Regions from separate parts of the Sphingomonas sp. JUb134 genome, predicted to be linked through region 3. Evidence: predicted binding sites of a transcription regulator. Region 3 holds the regulator's gene; each other region holds the start of a gene.
What was found. The regulator LexA, encoded in region 3, represses DNA repair genes until DNA is damaged. The targets are predictions, from matches to a motif close to GTTCCNCNCTTGTTCT.

Region 1: the regulator LexA is predicted to act here: its motif matches at 1,943-1,958, upstream of EDF69_RS16235 (LexA family protein).
Region 2: the regulator LexA is predicted to act here: its motif matches at 3,057-3,072, upstream of EDF69_RS01625 (ImuA family protein).
Region 4: the regulator LexA is predicted to act here: its motif matches at 2,955-2,970, upstream of recA (recombinase RecA).

Annotation. Positions count from the first base shown of each region.
Region 1 is NZ_SLYP02000002.1:6,980-11,297, forward strand. It holds gene EDF69_RS16225 (ISNCY family transposase) at 1-1,219, opposite strand, end outside; gene EDF69_RS16230 (hypothetical protein) at 1,447-1,896, opposite strand; gene EDF69_RS16235 (LexA family protein) at 2,013-2,426, shown strand; gene EDF69_RS16240 (Y-family DNA polymerase) at 2,432-3,691, shown strand; gene EDF69_RS16245 (hypothetical protein) at 3,694-4,002, opposite strand; gene EDF69_RS16250 (response regulator) at 4,103-4,318, shown strand, end outside.
Region 2 is NZ_SLYP02000001.1:380,986-385,303, forward strand. It holds gene EDF69_RS01615 (error-prone DNA polymerase) at 1-101, opposite strand, end outside; gene EDF69_RS01620 (DNA polymerase Y family protein) at 98-2,353, opposite strand; gene EDF69_RS01625 (ImuA family protein) at 2,271-2,906, opposite strand; gene EDF69_RS01630 (M3 family metallopeptidase) at 3,180-4,318, shown strand, end outside.
Region 3 is NZ_SLYP02000001.1:1,745,546-1,749,863, reverse strand. It holds gene EDF69_RS08355 (molybdopterin-binding protein) at 1-948, shown strand, start outside; gene lexA (transcriptional repressor LexA) at 1,003-1,677, shown strand; gene EDF69_RS08345 (ComEC/Rec2 family competence protein) at 2,074-4,260, opposite strand; gene gltX (glutamate--tRNA ligase) at 4,301-4,318, shown strand, end outside.
Region 4 is NZ_SLYP02000001.1:2,035,621-2,039,938, reverse strand. It holds gene EDF69_RS09555 (S10 family peptidase) at 1-409, shown strand, start outside; gene EDF69_RS09550 (family 43 glycosylhydrolase) at 470-1,417, shown strand; gene recA (recombinase RecA) at 1,785-2,879, opposite strand; gene EDF69_RS09540 (response regulator) at 3,050-3,403, opposite strand; partial or broken gene EDF69_RS09535 (response regulator) at 3,444-4,318, opposite strand, start outside.

The DNA.
Region 1 (4,318 bases), on a different contig from region 3:
CCTGCTGGATGGCGTGGGCGAGCGCCAAGGCAGCGTCGAGATGCTTGTTGTCGACCACCGGCGCCTGGTTCACCCGGCGCATCTTGTCGAAGACCCGATAGGGGAGCACCTCGCGCTCATGCTGGATCTCGAGCCGGCCATCAGGATACTCGCACACATCCACCTTCTTGCGGGCGAGACCCTGTGTGACCGGGGTCGGCTCCAGGATGAACATCGCCTTATTGTAGTGGAGGGTGAGGGCACCGGTGACGGTGCGCTGCTCGCGCCAGACCATCTCGGCTTCGAGGTTCTCGTGGATGGCCAGCGGTCGGTGTAGATCGCGCGGGTCGAAGGGCGCCTTGGCGAACCGTTGGTTGTGCTGCGCCATGTAGGAGGGGAGGAAGGCGTTGGCTTGGTCGATGGTGTCGATGCGGTGAAGCCGCATCGCCTTGACGAGTCGATCCTGCAACGTGGCATTGGCGCGCTCCACGCGGCCCTTCGCCTGCGGCGAGTTCGCGCAGATCAGGTCGATATTCAGCCGTTCCAGCGCGCGTCCAAGATGGGTCATGCCGTCGCCGTTCGCCGAGGCCGTGTTGTTGCGGAACGCGCTGTGCTTGTCCGTATAGAAGGCGACCGGCTTACCGTGCCGTTCGAGGTACGTCCGCGTCGCGCGCATGTAGGAGAAGGTGCTTTCGCTCTCGACCATCTCGAGGTGCATCAGTTCGCTCGTGGCGTCGTCGATGAATACCAGGAGCGTGCATTGCGGGCCGCGGTCCTCGAACCACCAATGCTTCGAGCCGTCGACCTGGACCAGCTCGCCGCGACACTCGCGCCGATAGCGGGGTTGGTACGGGCGAGGGCGCCTGGCGGCGCGGTCTTTCCAAAGGCCGGCTTCCATCATGATCTGCCGCAGCGTCTCGCACGACAGGCCGAGGCCGTGGCGTTCGGCGAGATATTCGCGCGCGAGCGTCGGCCCGAAGTCGGCATAGTTTTCTCGCACCAGCGCGACCACCTCGGCGCGAAAGGCATCGCTGTAGCGCCGATTGCTTGGCCGCCCGCGCTTGCGCGACACGAGGCCCGCAGCGCCTTCCTGTCGAAGGCGATCGAGCAGCCGGTAGATTTGCCGCCGCTGGAGGCCCAGCAGCTCCATCGCGTCCGGGATCCGGATTTCGCCACGGTCCAGCCGCATCAGCGTGTCGAACCGGCTCACCTCGGCAGCACTCATTGTCAGCACCGTCATCGCTTGCACATCCTCGCTGCCGAGGATGGCCATGACACCGGCGACCCGCTGGCACTCGTTGTGCCTTTTCTATCTAGCGGAGGAGTGTCATTTCTACTTAGCACCTACACCTGTTTTGTTCGATAATAGTTCTTATGTTAAATCAATGGCTTAGCAGATTTCCGGCATCGTTCTTGCAGAGACTGACGTGGCTTTTTCGCAGCTAAGGCTTGCCAGTCAGTCGCGAGTTAGCCGCGCCGTCGTTCTCGCGCGCGAGCGTGTCGCGGATCTTCGTAAAGATCCTGCAGCGCGCGCAGCCGAAACGCATTCCACCAGCGTTGCCAGCGATGCTCCTCGGCATCGTGGAGCATGTGACATCGCTGGCATAGCGCGGCGAGATTGCGCGGCGCGCTATTGCCAGGATCATGATCCAGATGCGCGCAGGCCAGCACGACATAGGTGATCCGCACGACGTCGAGCGCGAAGAGGTCGCCGACCTTCACCCGTCGCCCCTCTCCCGATCGCCAGCATCGCGCTTCGCTATCCCACCAGCGCCCATCGCCCAGATGCGCGACGTGCCGAAGATGCGGTCGCCGGCAGCGTTCGCAGCGCCCTCCTGCCCGCACGAACCGGATCTGGTCCGACAGCAGCGGCCAGTCGATCGGGTACAGCCAGCGGTTTTCGGGGCGGATCGGCATCCATGACTCTATGAGTCATGCGAAATGAGAACAAAAGGAAAATCTCGTTCCCTTCATGTTCTTATCCAGCATATCATGCGCGCATGTCCGCGTGTGTGATTCCCCTGTCCCAACCGATGCCGATCGCCGATCTGCCGCCAGCGTTTCGCCTGAGGGTGGTGAGCGCGGCCGGCGCTGGCTTCCCCTCGCCTGCCCAGGACTGGGAGGAAACCGCGATCGATCTCGTGGCGCTGCTGCGCCTCGACCGCGCCGCCAGCTTCGTGTTCCGGGTCAGCGGACAGTCCATGATCGACGCTGGAATCTATGATGACGACGTGGTGGTGGTCGATCGCGACGCCACGCCGGTTAGCGGCCGCATCGTCATCGCCGTGGTCGACGGGGGCTTCGTGATCCGCCAGTTGGTCTGGCGCGACGGCAAGCCGGTCCTCGAGGCCCGCAACGCGCGGATGCGCTACGACGCGGTGATCGCGGATGAGAGTGTCGAAGTGTGGGGCGTCGTCCGCGCCTCCGTGCGCAACCTGCAGGGCTGACCGCCATGTGGGCGATCGCTGACGTCTCCAACTTCTATTGCTCGTCGGAGAGGGTATTCGACCCGTCGCTGCGCGATAAACCGCTCATCGTGCTGAGTAACGGGGACGGCTGCGCCATCGCGCGCTCCGAGGAGGCCAAGGCGCTGCACATCAAGATGGGTGCGCCGATGTTCAAGATTCGTGATATCGTCCGCGAGCATGGCATCCAATACCGCAGCAGTTCCTACGAATTGTATGCCGACATGAATCGTCGCTTCAATCAGGTCCTCGCCGAGCACAGTTGCACGGTCGAGGTGTACTCGATCGACGAATCGTTCTTTCGCCTGCCGGTGCTCCCGAACGGCCTGGGCGACGTGGCGGCCGCGCACCGCGTGATCGCGGCCGTCAAGCGTGCGACGGGCCTGCCGATCCGCATCGGGCTTGGCCCGACCCGGACGCTGAGCAAGGTTGCCAACGCCCTCGCCAAGGCGTCGGAGAAGGTCTGGAAGGGCGTGGTCGACCTGCACGACATCGAGCTGCGGCGGCGCCTGTTCGCGCAATGGCCGGTCGAGGAGGTCTGGGGCATCGCGCGAGCGATGACCGAGCGGCTGCGACCGCTCGGCGTCAGGACGACGGCCGATCTTGCCGCCCTCCCCCCGGAGGTCGCGCGCGACGTGGGGACGGTGGTGCTGGAGCGGCTCGTGCGCGAGCTGAACGGCGTCGAATGCACCGATTTCGAGCCGGAGCCGCCCCCGTCCAAGGCGACCGCGGTGACCCGCTGCTTCGGTGAGCCGGTGCGCGAGGTCGCGGCGCTGCGCGAGGCGATGGTGCGCCGCGCGGTCCGCGCGGCCGAGAAGATCCGCGCGCAGGATCTCGCTGCCACCCGCCTGATCGCCTTTGCCCACGGAAGCCGGTTCAAGCCCAACGCGCCGTCCGCCTCGCGCATAGCGCGGCTGTCGCCGGCGACCAATGATCCGCGCGTGATCGGCGGTATGGCGGGCCGCATGGCGGATGTCATGTACGAAACTGGCGGCGTCTACACCAAGTGCGGCGTCATGCTCGAGGGGCTGGAGCCGATGACCGCGCACCAGGCCGACCTGTTCGCGGTGCCCGATCCGCGATCCCCTGCCCTGCTCGCCGCGATCGACGGGCTCAACGGGCGGTTCGGCCGCAACACGATGCGGCTTGCCTCCGAGGGCTTTGGCCAGAAGAGCTACGACACCAAGCGTGCTTTCAAGAGCCCGTCCTGGACCACGCGGATCGATCAGGTGCCGATCGCGCGGTGAGATCAATAGCGATAGCCTGCCTGCCGGCAGGCCGCTGCCAGCTTCATCACTCGCCCATCCTTCGCGCCGTACTGGCGCAACCGTGCGGAATAGCTGTCGCAATAGCTTTTCGCGCGAGCGGACAGTGGCACCCCGTTCGGACCTCGCGCGGTCGCCGCCCCGCCCCGTTCGGCATAGCCACGAGCAGTCGCTGACTGAACCTGGGTGCGCGCTTGCGCGCCCAGATCGACTGCGCCGGGCATGTCCTGCGCGCCGGCAGGGGTCGCGATCGCGAATATCCCGACCGTGAACACAGCAACCAGGCTACGCATTCGATGTTCTCCCTCGAATTTCCGTCAGGCCATCAACGATTTGGCGGCAGCATCGTGCCGGTCGCGGGAGCGATTATGGATACAGGCGGTTGTAGAGGTGATGAACACGTCGACCGTACCTTTCGCGCTCGCGGTCGATGACGTCCCGATCATCCTGATGGACATGACGCTGATCCTGGAGGACGCCGGCTTTCGCTGTCATGAGGCGATGGACGGCGATACCGCGATCGTGCTGCTGGAGGAGCAGGCCGACAACACCATCCTGCTGTTCTCCGATGTCGAGATGCCGGGATCGATCAACGGCTTTGCGCTGGCG
Region 2 (4,318 bases), 1.4 Mb from region 3:
GGCATGCCCATTTCGGACGCGGTGCCGAACAGCTCCTCCGCCGACGACGCACCGCGCAGAAAGGAGAAGTGGGTGGTGACCTGAAGCTCCGAATAGGTCATGCGAACATGCCCTGGAGCCACCAGCTGAGGTCGCCCGTCTCCCCACGCAAGCCATCGCCGCTACGGTACAGCCAGAAGCGATGGCCGTGCTCGTCCTCCACCCGGAAATAGTCGCGCACCGCATCGCGCTCGGCCGGGCGGCGCCACCATTCGCCCGCGATCCGTTCCGGTCCGTCGGCATGCACCACCACATGGGGCACCCCGCGCCAGGTGAAGCGCCGCGGCGGCTGGTCGGGCAATTCGGCCATGACATGATCGAGCCGCTCGGGCCGGCGCAGCACGCGCACCGGACGCGGCCAGCGCAGGTGCCAGGGGTGGTCGGCCTCGCGACCGTCGAGCCGGCGGACGTCGTCCTCGCGCAGCTGCGCCGCGGGTGTATCGGTGGGGTCGAGCGGCGCCACCCGCGTGGATGCGCGTTCGGGCACATCGCTTTCCACCGGGACCACCCGCCACATGCGCTGCGCGCCGATGCGGTTGACGATCTGGTCGACCAGCGGCCCCAGGTCCGGCGGCGTGTCCTCGACCAGCGCGGCACCCAGCGTCTCCGCGCCCAGCGGCTCGGCGCGGCGCACGTGCAACGCCATGGCGTCGATGCCATAGCCGGGCTCCACCGTCTCGATCCGCCGCCCCAGCAGTCGCAACAAATGCTCGGAGTCGCGGCTGGCACGCGCGAGCCCGATGCGCAGCCGCTGCGGCACGCCGTCGACGCGATCGAGCACCAGTTCCACCTGGCGTGCGCCCAGCCCGGCTTTCCGCAACACCGCCACCAGCCGGGGCACCAGTTCGCCCAGCCAGTGCGCGATCGCCTCTGCGGTGGCGATCGGCTCGGCGAAGCGCTGGCGGACCTGAACGCGCTCCGGCGGCACCACCGGATCGAGCGGTTCGGCACGCGCCCCCAGCGCCTGGTCCAGCCGGGCGAGCACCGCATCGCCGAACCGCCGGGCCAGCTGCCCGCGAGGGAGCGCCCGCAGCTGGCCGATCGTCGTCACGCCCAGTCGGGCGAGCAGCTCGATCGCGCTTTCCGGAAGCCGCAACAGCCCGACCGGCAGCGGGTCCAGCGCCTCGGCTTGGGCACCGGGCGGGCAGATCCGCACCACTGCCCCACCCTGCCGGGCCAGCGCCCAGGCGGCACCGGCCGTATCGGCAATGCCGACGCAGGCGTTGACGCCATGCCGCGCGAGCAGGCGCACCAGCCGCAGTGCCATGCGCACCTCGCCGCCATGCAGGTGCGCGACCCCGGTGAGGTCGAGCAGCAGCCCGTTGGGATCGGACAGGTCGACCACCGGCGTCCAGCGGCGCGCGAGCAGCATCGCCAGCCGGCGCAGATCGGCCCGGTCGCCCGCCGGATCGGCATCGCGCACCTGAAGTTCGGGCACCTGCGCGCGTGCCTGGGTGAGCGCCATGCCCGGCCGCAGCCCCAGCGCCTGCGCCGCCGGAGACGCCGCCGCGATCGCCACGCGTCCTCCCTGGCGGGCAACGGTGACCAGCGCTACCACATCCCGCACCGGGGCGAGTCTACCGGGCACTTCCTCCACGCACACCCGCGCGACCAAGTCGCCGAGCGTGCGTCCGGTCTGGAAGAATCGGCCCGCGGCGGCATAGCCCGCGATCGGCTCGCGGCCGTGCGCGTCCGGGTGCGGCCCCTCGCCCGGATATTGCACTGCCGGCATCGCCGCCATCTGCGCCAGCGTCGGCCGGTCCGATCGGGGGAACGCCTGCGGCTGGGCGAGTGCGTGATGGCTGCACCCGCCCTCGTCCGGCGGCATCGCTTTGAACGGATGGTCCATCACCTCCGACCGCCGGCTGAGCTCGCGGAACGGCGGCTGCTGGTGCAACGGCAGCGCCGCGATCGCGCGGTCGACCGCCTCGGCATCTGCGGCCCAGGCGGCGGATGCGGGCGAAGCATCGAGCGGACGGCCCTGGCGGTGGACGTCCTTGAACGGCCCCTCTGCCTTGAAAGGATGGTCGGCGGCCACGCTGGTGCGGCCCAGCTCCCGCTGCGGCGGGCGCTGGTGCGTGGGCAGCTGCTCGATCGCAGCCTCCACCTCGGCCCGTGCCCAGCGCGCACCGGGGCGCCAGCCGCCCTCTTTGGGCACCGAGCACTGGCTGGCGCGTTCGGCCTCGGCCACGCGGCCGATCGCAGCGAAGGCGGAGCCCGAGCGTCCCGCTTCAGGCGGCGCGACGGTTCGCTCTGCCTGCCGCAGCCGGTCGATCGGCCAGTCGGGCAGGAAGAGCGCAGCGACCCGTTTCATCGCATGCCTCCACGGTCCAGTCGCGGGGCTCGCCCCCCTTTTGGCGGACGAGCGAGAGTTTCCAGCGGGCGCGGCCGACGCCGGCCACCGGCAGCGGCGTGGAGGGGGCCGACGCCACCCGCCAGCGCGTCGCTGCGGCCGAGGGCACCGCCAGCGGATCGGCGCCTGCGCGCCCATGCCGGCGCAGCAGCAGCGCGATGGTGCGCCCGCCCTCCGCCGCCAGCTGCAACCGGCGGGTGGCGGTCATGGGCACGCGCTTGGCCTCGCCGATCACGGCGCCCAGCCCCCGGTGGCGCAGCCCCTCCTCCATTAGCTGGAGCAGCTCGGCATCGTCGGCAGCCTCGGCATAGAGCACCCGGTGCGGCCCAAGCCCCACCTGCGCGAGCCCCGGCGCGAACAGGTCGCGGCGGCGCACCACCCACAGCACGGGCCCCCAGGCGCGCGCGGCGATTCCGGCCAGGAACAGCGTCGCCGCGCAATCGTCGGCCATGTCCGGCCCGGCACCTGCCACCTCGTGCAACGCATCGAGCGCGAGCCCCCCTCCGGCCAGCATCTCGTCGAGCGCCGGCACGCCGAACGGCAGCACCTCGCGCCGGCGATAGCGGCCGCATTCGATGGCGCGCAGCTGCGCGCGCAAGGCGTCCAGGACAGGGGCTTGAGCTTGGGTCACGACAACAGCTAGGACTCACGAGGGACTCGACATGTTCCTATTCTGTTCTAATGCCCTCCCGAGTCAACCGCCGATCGCACGACCCTTGCGCGGGCGCCGGCTTGCCATTCCTTTCCCGATGCTTAGGCTCGCCTGCGACCCTTATCGGAGCCCCTGATGACCGCACGCCTGCGCGCCGTTCTGGCCGCGACCACGATCCTCGCCCTTTTCCCTGCAGGAGCCGCCATGGCGCAGACTTCCGCCGCTGCGGCCCCCTCCTCGACTTCCGTCGATGCAACCCCGCTGCTCGCCCCCTGGGGCGGCCCCTATGGCGGCGTGCCGCCCTGGGACAAGGTGACGCCGGCGATGTTCCCCGCCGCTTTCCCGGTCGCGATGGCCGAGCTTCGCCGCGACGTGCTCAAGATCCGCGACGACACGCGCCCGGCGACCTTCCAGACCGTGATCGAGCCGATGGAGCTCGCCGGCGACACGATGGACCGCGTCGAGTCGATGTGGGGCGTCTATTCGAGCAACCTCGCCACCAAGGAGGTGCAGGCGATCGACCGCGAGTGGAGCCCCAAGCTCTCCGCCTTTTATGACGAGCTCTACCTCGACCCCAAGCTGTTCGCGCGGGTGAAGGCGGCGTACGACAGCCGCGCCAGCCAGAAGCTCGATCCCAAGCAGCTGCGGCTGCTCGAGCGCACCTATCGCAGCTTCGTGCGTCGCGGCGCGCTGCTCACCGATGCGCAGCGGGCGCAGGTGTCGCAGCTCAACCAGGCACTGTCGGTCGCCTACAACGCGTTCAGCGAAAAGGTGCTGGCCGACGAGGAGACCTGGATCGTCGTCGACGATGCCAAGCAGCTTGCGGGCCTGCCCGACAGCTTTGTCGCCTCGCTCAAGGCCGCGGCTGACGAGCGCAAGCTCCCGGGCAAGTGGGCGATCGTCAACACCCGCTCCTCCGTCGCGCCGGTGCTGACCTACGCCACCGATCGGGCATTGCGCGAAAAGGTGTGGCGCGCCTTCGTCAACCGTGGCGACAACGGCGGCGCCAACGACACCAATGCGACGATCGCCGAGATCCTGAAGCTCCGCCAGCAGCGCGCCAAGCTGCTCGGCTTCCAGAACCACGCCTGGTACCGCATGGACGACACCATGGCGGAGACGCCCGCCAATGCCATGTCGCTGATGATGCGCGTGTGGCCGGCCGCCGTCGCCCGCGTCCACCAGGAGGTCGCCGACATGCAGGCGCTCGCCAACCAGAGCGGCGCCAAGATCACCATCGAGCCGTGGGACTATCGCTTCTACGCAGAGAAGGT
Region 3 (4,318 bases):
CCGTTCGGCGGCCGCGTCGACCGGGGCCAGGCAACGCGCATCTTCACGGGGGCCGCGTTGCCCGAGGGCGCCGACACGGTGCTCGTGCAGGAAGAGGCAGCGCGCGACGGCGCCCGTCTGATGCTCGCGGGCGAAGGGCCGCCGCGGCGCGGCAGCAGCGTGCGTGCGGCCGGGCTGGATTTCACCGCGGGCGAGCGGCTGCTGTCGGCAGGTGCGGCGATCACGCCGGCTGCGGCAGCGCTGCTGGCGGTCGGCGGACACGGCATGGTTCCCGTCCGGCGCCGGGTGCGGGTGGCGATCGCGGCCACGGGGGACGAACTCGTGCCGCCGGGTTCACCCCCCGACGCCGGGCTTCCGGAGTCCAACGGCGTGCTGCTGGCGGGCCTGCTCGGGGGGCTGCCCGTCGAACGAATCGACCTGGGAATCCTGCCGGACGACCTCTCCGCACTCACGGCCGCCTTCGCCGGGGTGGATGCCGATGTGCTGGTGACGACGGGGGGCGCCTCGGTCGGCGACCATGATCTGGTGCGGCCGGCACTGGAGGCGGCAGGCGCGCGGATCGACTTCTGGCGCATCGCGATGCGGCCGGGCAAGCCGATGATGGCGGGCAGGCTCGGCGACGCCGTCGTGCTGGGGTTGCCGGGCAATCCGGTGTCCGCGTTCGTGACGGCAACGCTGTTCCTGCTGCCGCTGGTGCGCACGCTCGCAGGCGCGGCCGATCCGCTGTCGCGGCGGCGCATGGTGCCGCTCGGCGCGCCGCTGGCCGCGAACGACCGGAGGGCCGACCACCTGCGCGCGGAGCTGCGCGACGGGGTGGCTTTTCCCGCCCCCGCGCAGGACAGCTCCATGCTGCGCACGCTCGCCCGGGCCGACTGCCTGATCGTGCGTCCTCCCCATGCGGCCGCGGCAAACGCGGGCGACTCGGTGGAAATCCTGGATATCGGTTGACAGGGGGCGGCTCCGTTTCCTAAAGGTTCCATATCTGTTCCGACGGAGGACCGCATGCTCACGCGCAAGCAGCACGAGCTGATCTGCTTCATCGACGACCGGTTGAAGGAAACCGGCGTGTCCCCCTCGTTCGAGGAGATGAAGGAAGCGCTCGACCTCAAGTCGAAGTCGGGCGTGCATCGCCTGATCAGCGCGCTGGAGGAACGCCAGTTCATCCGCCGTCTGCCGAACCGCGCCCGCGCGCTGGAAGTGCTGCGGATGCCGGACCGGCCCGAGGCGGCCAAGAAAGCGCCGGCCAAGACGGCGCCCGCCCGAAGCGCGCCGGTCGCGCCGCCCGCTCCCGCCAACGACGTCATCGAGATCCCGCTGCACGGCCGCATCGCCGCCGGCGTCCCGATCGAGGCAATGGAAGGCCAGCAGATGCTGCCGGTGCCGGCCGCGCTGCTGGGCTCGGGCGAGCATTACGCCCTGGAGGTCGCGGGCGACTCGATGGTCGAGGCCGGCATTCTCGACGGCGACTATGCCTTGGTTCGCCGCACCGACGCGGCGCGCGACGGCGAGATCGTGGTCGCGCTGATCGACGAGAACGAGGCGACGCTGAAGTATTTCCGCCGCGAAGGCGCGATGATCCGCCTCGACCCGGCCAACCGCAGCTATGATCCGCAGCGTTATCGCCCGGATCAGGTGCGGGTGCAGGGGAAGCTTGCAGGGCTGCTGCGCCGCTACTGAGGCGGAAGCTGGGCCCCTCCTATAGCCGGGTGGCGGCCACTGACCCGCGAGACCCGGCTCATGTCCGTCTTCATTGCGCGTGTGGGCGAAGGGATGCGGGCTCTGCAAAGAGCCACAGCCTGCGGCTCGTGGGAGTTCGCTCCGCGAGGGAGGTGGCCCGGCGCACATCATCCTGCCCCGCGGAGGCAGGACCCTCGCCATCGGAGCAGAGGTACGGATACGCCGAGTCCCTGCGTAGGCGGCGGTCCGGGTCCAAGCAGGACAACGACGTGCAGCACCCCAACCTGGGCTTCTGCCTCCGCAGGAGCATGCGTGGCGGGTGCCGTGGGAGAGGCTAGCAACCCCGGCCTTTGTCAGAATGACGAGGCGGAGGTGGATAGCTGGCGCGGTGCGGCGTCAGGGAGACGGGTGGTCCCGGCCGCTCCTTCTGCGCCGCGGCCAGCGATCCGCCACGGGCGCCGTCGTCGGCGGGGTGATCCACGGGTGCTGATCCCCGGGCGCTCGAACGCGGCGCGCCTCGGGCGGATCGAAGCGGATGGCGACGCCGCCCGTTTGGGCGAGCACCGGTCTGTCGAGCCGCAGCCAACGCGGGGTGCAACCACGCGGGAGGCGGCGTTCGCTGACGACGATGTCGGCGTCGCGGCATGCGGCGATCAGGTCGCGCACCGGAAGCAGGTAGCCGCTGCGGGTGGCGACGACGCGCCAGACGCGATCGCGGGCAGCAACATCGACGACGCAGACGTCGGCGGTGCAGCGGGCGTTAGGCTGCTCGGCGAGCGGGGGCAGCTCGCCCTCGACACCGCCCCCTTCCCCTAGGGTGTCCCGCACATAGTCGCCTGCCCGGTCGCGGAGGATCGCCATGCCCCCCTCGGGCCTGCGGATGGCGAGGTGCCGTCCGTCGCTGGTGACGAGCAGGTCCGGCGCGGGCGTCGCGAGCGCCCACAGTGCCCCGGCCGCGAACGGCGCCAGCCCCAGCAGCCGCGTGCGGGTACGCCACAGCGCCAGCCATAACCCGCCTGCCACCATCAGCCCGAACGCCCCGCCCGGCATAGACGGCAGTGCCGCGACGGAGCCCGGGGCGGCTGCGACCGTCTGCGCGATCCACAGCAGCAGCGACAGGGCGCGCTCTACCACCCACCAGGCCGGCGCCCCGAGGCCGAGGAGATCGAGCAGCAATGCCAGCGCCTCCGCCGGCATGACGACAAAGGTGGTGAGCGGAATCGCGACGATGTTGGCGAGCGCCCCGTAAAGCCCGGCCTTGTGGAAGTGGAACAGTCCGATCGGCATCAGCACCGCCTCCACGGCAATGCCGGTCAGCAGCAGCGAGCCGAGCCCGCGCAGAAGCCGGCGCGGCAGACCTTCGTCGCGCGCCTGGAACCAGCCGCGAACCCGCGGGTGTTCGTGGAGCGCGACGATCGCGGTGACGGCGGCGAAGCTCAGCTGGAAGCTGGGACCGGCGAGCGACTCTGGAAGCAGCAACAGCACCAGAAAGGCCCCGGTCGCGACCAGCCGCAAGGTGATCGCCTCGCGCCCCATCGCGAGCGCCGCCAGCACCAGCAGCGCGGCGACGCAGGAGCGGATGGTCGGCACTTCGGCCCCCGACAGCCAGGTATAGCCGATCGCCGCCAGCGCCGCGCCCGAGGCCGCCACCAGCGGCAGGCGCACCCGCAAGGCGAGCGCCGGCACCAGCGCGAGCACGCGGAGCAACAGCAACATGGTCGCGCCGACCACGGCCGTCACGTGCAGGCCGCTGATCGACAGCAGGTGGGCGAGGCCCGCGCGGCGCATCGCCTCGTCCGCGTCCTCGCCGATGGCGCCCCGGTCTCCGGTCACCAGCGCGGCCGCGACTCCGCCCTCGCTGCCGGGCACCTGCTGCTGGATGTGGGCGGTCAGGCGGTTGCGCAGCCCGGCGCCGGGGGTGACCGCCGGCGTCACCACCTCCATCGGCGCGAAGCCGCGGCCCGTCGCGCCGACGCGGTCGAACCACGCCACGCGGGTGAAGTCATAGGCGCCGGGTACGGCAGGCGGCGGCGGGGGCACGAGTCGGGCACGCAGCCGCAACACGGCGCCGGAGCCTGCGCCGGCCGGCAGCGCATCCTGCGGCACGTTGACCCGCACGATCGGCGGCAGCGTGGGCATGTCGACCGGCGCGAGCCGCAGCCGCACCAGCTCGCGCGCAGGCAGGGGCTCCACCCGCTCTACCCGCGCGGTGAAGGCGAAGACGCCGGGCCGCGCCAGCACCGGCGCCGCAACGCGCTCGGCACGCCACCACACCAGCGCGCAGCCGAGCGCGGCGAGCAGCCCGGCACCCGCGACGATCCGCCCGAGCCGCCCGGCCGGCGGAAAGACGATGCCCGCGGCCCCGACTCCAAGCGCGCCGAGCAGGAACGCCATCCACGAGGAAACGTTGGGCAGCACGAACCAGGCGGCGATGCCCGTGCCGAGTGCCACGGGGATCCACAGCGGCAACTGGTCCCGCTCGGCTTCAAGCCACCGCTCGACCACATGCAAAAAATACACCCGCCGGTTGATTTGAAGCCTCGGAGGGGCCGTGCTAGGGGCGGGCGCGGCTGATGTGGCCATGATTGTTCGAGCTTGGGAGCAGGCGCAGTTGCGCGCAAGTATGGATACCGGAACCTCG
Region 4 (4,318 bases), 290 kb from region 3:
GAGCGCCCGAGAGGCCGCCGGCTGGACGTGGAACTGGCAGCACAAGGCCCCGGGACGCGGCTTTGGCGCGCAGAACAACCCCAACACGGCGCTGGACCTGGGCGCGGCGATGCGCGCGAACCCGTATCTGAAAGTGCTGTCGCTGAACGGGTACTACGACATGGCAACGCCGTTCTTCGGGACCGAAAACGACCTGGGGCACATGATGCTGGAGCGGTCGCAGCAGGGGAACCTCTCGTTCCGCTACTATCCCGCCGGGCACATGACCTATGTGAACCCGGAAGCGCTGCACCAGATGAAGGTCGACTTGGCGGGCTGGTACGACGAAGCGGTCGAGGCGGCGAGCAGCCCCGTGCCGCCGCAGGCGCCATCGCTTTCCGCAGGCGAGCCCGGGCAAGGGCCGAACTGAGGCTGGCAGTGGTCTCGGACACCCTTGCGCTTCCAGCAGCTGCATCGGCAGAGTGGGCGGATGACGTACAGGATGCTTTCCCACCACTGTCGTAGCGCGCTTGCAGGCGCCGCGATCGCCCTGCTCCTCTCAGCCACGGCGGGTGTGGCGCAGGACGTTCCGTCGGTCTTTGCGGGGGCCGACCCCTCGGCCATGGTGGCCGAAGGCAAGATGTGGATCTATCCCACTGGCGGGGACGGCCTCCAGGCCTGGTCCACGACGGACCGGCGGAACTGGAAGAAGGACCCGCTGCTGCGGCTGAGGGACATTCGCTGGACCGAGGCGGACGGCGCGCCGGTGCACTACCTCTGGGCGCCCGACATGGTCCTCGATCGCGGCCGCTACTATTTCTACTATTCGATCGGCCCGCAGAACCCGACGCCGAGCCGACTGGGCGTGGCCGTCTGCTCCAGCCCTGCCGGCCCCTGCACTGACAGCGGCAAGCCGCTGCTGACGGGCGGCGACGGCTTCGAGGCGATCGACCCCACCGTGTTCATCGACCCGAAATCCGGACGCCGGCTGCTCTATGCAGGGGGAAGTGCCGGTGCGAAGCTGCGGGTGTTCGAGCTAGCCCCGAACATGGTGACGATCGCACGCGAGGTGCCGGTCGAGCAGCCGCCGCACTTCACCGAGGGCGCCTTCGTGCACGAGCGGAACGGCATCTACTATCTTTCGTACAGCCACGGCCGGTGGAACCGCTCGGACTATTCCGTCCATTACGCGACGGCATCCTCGCCGATCGGGCCGTGGCAGTATCGCGGCGCGATCCTGACGGCCGATGCCAAGTACAAGGGCCCCGGGCACCACAGTTTCGTGCGGGATCCGAAAACGGGCGAGTGGCTAATCGTCTACCACCGTTGGGAAGGGCAAACCGGCGATGGCCCCTATGCCGGGGAACGCCGGGTCGCGATCCAGCCGATCCGCTATGATGCGTCGGGGCTGATCCAGCCGGTCAAGATGAGCGACTGACGCAGCGAGCGCCCTGCTCTGCCGGGCCGCTTGCACGAGGGAAGTCGCGGCGCGTCTGGAGTTTGGAGGGCGGGCGGCGTCGGGCGTTCGATGCGGCGGCTCGCGGTGGTCCGTGCGGTACGGCGCGCGCAACCTGGCGCCGTGAGGCGAAGGGCTACGCCGACGTTCGGCAGCCATCGCAGCTCGGCCCCCGCCTCCGCGGGGGTACGAAGTAGGTGAACTCTCCTACTTCGGCGTGAAGTCACGCTGGCAGGGGAGCCCCTCGAGCATCCGGCAACGAGAAGATCCTGGCCGCGGCCGAGTGCCGCCATAAAAAAGGCCCACCGGCGGGAGCCAGCGGGCCTCTTCTCAGGGCATCAGCGGGCGATCAGAGATCGTCGCCGTCGTCCTCGGCATCGGGGCCGGTCATCATTTCCTCGGCGACCTTTTCCGTACGCGCACGGATCGCGCGCTCCAGGCGGTCGCGGAGTTCGTCATTCTCCTTGAGGAAGGTCTTGGCGTTCTCGCGCCCCTGCCCGATGCGGACCGAGTCGTAGCTGAACCAGGCGCCGGCCTTTTCCACCAATCCGGCCTTCACGCCCAGGTCGAGGATCTCGCCGATCTTGGAGATACCCTCACCGTACATGATGTCGAACTCGACCTGCTTGAACGGCGGGGCGACCTTGTTCTTGACGACCTTCACCCGCGTCGAGTTGCCGATGATGTCCTCGCGGTCCTTGATCTGGCCGGTGCGGCGGATGTCCAGGCGGACCGACGCGTAGAACTTGAGCGCATTGCCGCCCGTCGTCGTCTCCGGATTGCCGTACATCACGCCGATCTTCATGCGCAGCTGGTTGATGAAGATCACCATGCAGCGCGAGCGGCTGATCGAGCCGGTCAGCTTGCGCAACGACTGCGACATCAGGCGGGCCTGGAGGCCGACGTGGCTGTCGCCCATCTCGCCCTCGATCTCCGCGCGCGGCACCAGTGCCGCCACCGAGTCCACCACCAGCACGTCGATCGCGTTCGACCGCACCAGCGTGTCGGTGATCTCCAGCGCCTGCTCGCCGGTATCCGGCTGCGAGACGATCAGTTCGTCGATGTTGACGCCCAGCTTCTTGGCATAGACGGGATCAAGCGCATGCTCGGCGTCGACGAACGCGGCGGTGCCGCCGTTCTTCTGCGCCTCTGCAATCACGTGGAGCGCGAGCGTGGTCTTGCCCGAGCTTTCCGGACCATAGACCTCGATCACACGGCCGCGCGGCAGGCCGCCGACGCCAAGCGCGATGTCGAGGCCGAGCGAACCGGTCGAGATCGCCTCGACCTGCATGGCTTCCTTCTGGCCCAGCTTCATCGCCGAACCCTTGCCGAACGCGCGGTCGATCTGCGCGAGCGCTGCGTCGAGCGCCTTCTGCCGCTCGCCCGCAGCCTTGTCGTTGGTCGCTGCCATCTTGCTGTCGATCACCTTGAGGTTTGCCGCCATTCGTGGCCTCCATCGCTAGAGCAACCGCGCGAGCCGTTCAACGCGTTGTTCGCCATGTATTCCATTTGTTCCGTGAGAACAAGAGGCGAACCACATGAGACGGACGCACCGCGTCACGCCCGTGGATGGAGCGCTCCGGACGTACAACAACTGGAAAAACAGAACGGCGCTTAGCCGAGCTCGGTAAGCGCCTTCTCCACGCCGTCCATGGTGAACGGCTTGGGCAACACCGGGCGGTCGCGGTGCGTGGGCTCCACCGCGTCGCCGGACCCGCCGGTGGCAAGCACGAACGGGATGCCGGCAGCGGCGAGCGCGTCCGCGATCGGCCAGCTCTTCTCACCGCCGCGCAGATTGACGTCGAGGATCGCGGCATCGATGCCGCCCTCCTCGATCCGGGACAGCGCATCGCTGACGCAATCGGCGGTGCCGGCGACGGACTTGCCGAGGATGTCGAGGAAATCCTCGAGCATCATCGCGATCAGGGGCTCGTCCTCGACGATGAGGATACGCTGGGGAGCTGTCATGCCCGCGCGTCTAAGCAGATGGCGGCACGAACGCCAAGCCTCATTTCGTTGCCAGAACGTCACGAGCAGCTTCGCCAAGCTGCTGAACGGAGAAGGGTTTCGGCAGAAAGGCGACGTTGCCGAGATCGATCGATCGGCGAAGCTGCTCCTCGGCATAGCCCGACATGAAGAGGATCGGCAGGTCGGGATAGATGCGCCGCACGTGCCGGGCCATGGTCGGACCGTCCATCGCCGGCATCACCACGTCGGACACGAGCAAGTCGATCTGCGGCCGGTCGGCCAGGAGCTCGAGCGCGGCTTCGCCATTCTCCGCCGTCAGCACCTTGTAGCCCTGGCGCGTCAGCGCGCGCTCGGCGACCGAGCGGACCATGTCCTCATCCTCCACCAGCAGGATCGTGCCGGTACCCCAGATGTCGCTGGGTCGCTCACGGCGCGGCTGCACCGGCGGCGGCAGGGCGGCGATGGCAGGCGCCGAGTGGACGGGAAGAAAGATCGTAAAGGACGTCCCCTGCCCGACCTGCGACTCGGCAAAGATGTAGCCACCCGACTGCTTGATGATGCCATAGACCGTCGAAAGGCCGAGGCCGGTGCCCTTGCCCACCTCCTTGGTGGTGAAGAAAGGTTCGAAGATCTTGGGCAGCACGTCCGGCGCGATGCCGGTCCCCGTATCGGTGATGCGCACGGCGGTATAGTCGCCGACCGGAAGCACCTCGTTCTCCATCGCCCGCACCTCGGCCGCGCCGATCGCCAGGGTCTCGATCACGAGGCGGCCGCGGCCGTTGGGGTTCTTGGCGACCATGGCGTCGCGGGCGTTGACCGCCAAGTTCACCACCACCTGCTCGAGCTGACCCGGGTCCGCGCGCACGGGACCGAGGTTGCGACCGTGCCGCACCACCAGCTCGACCGCCTCTCCCA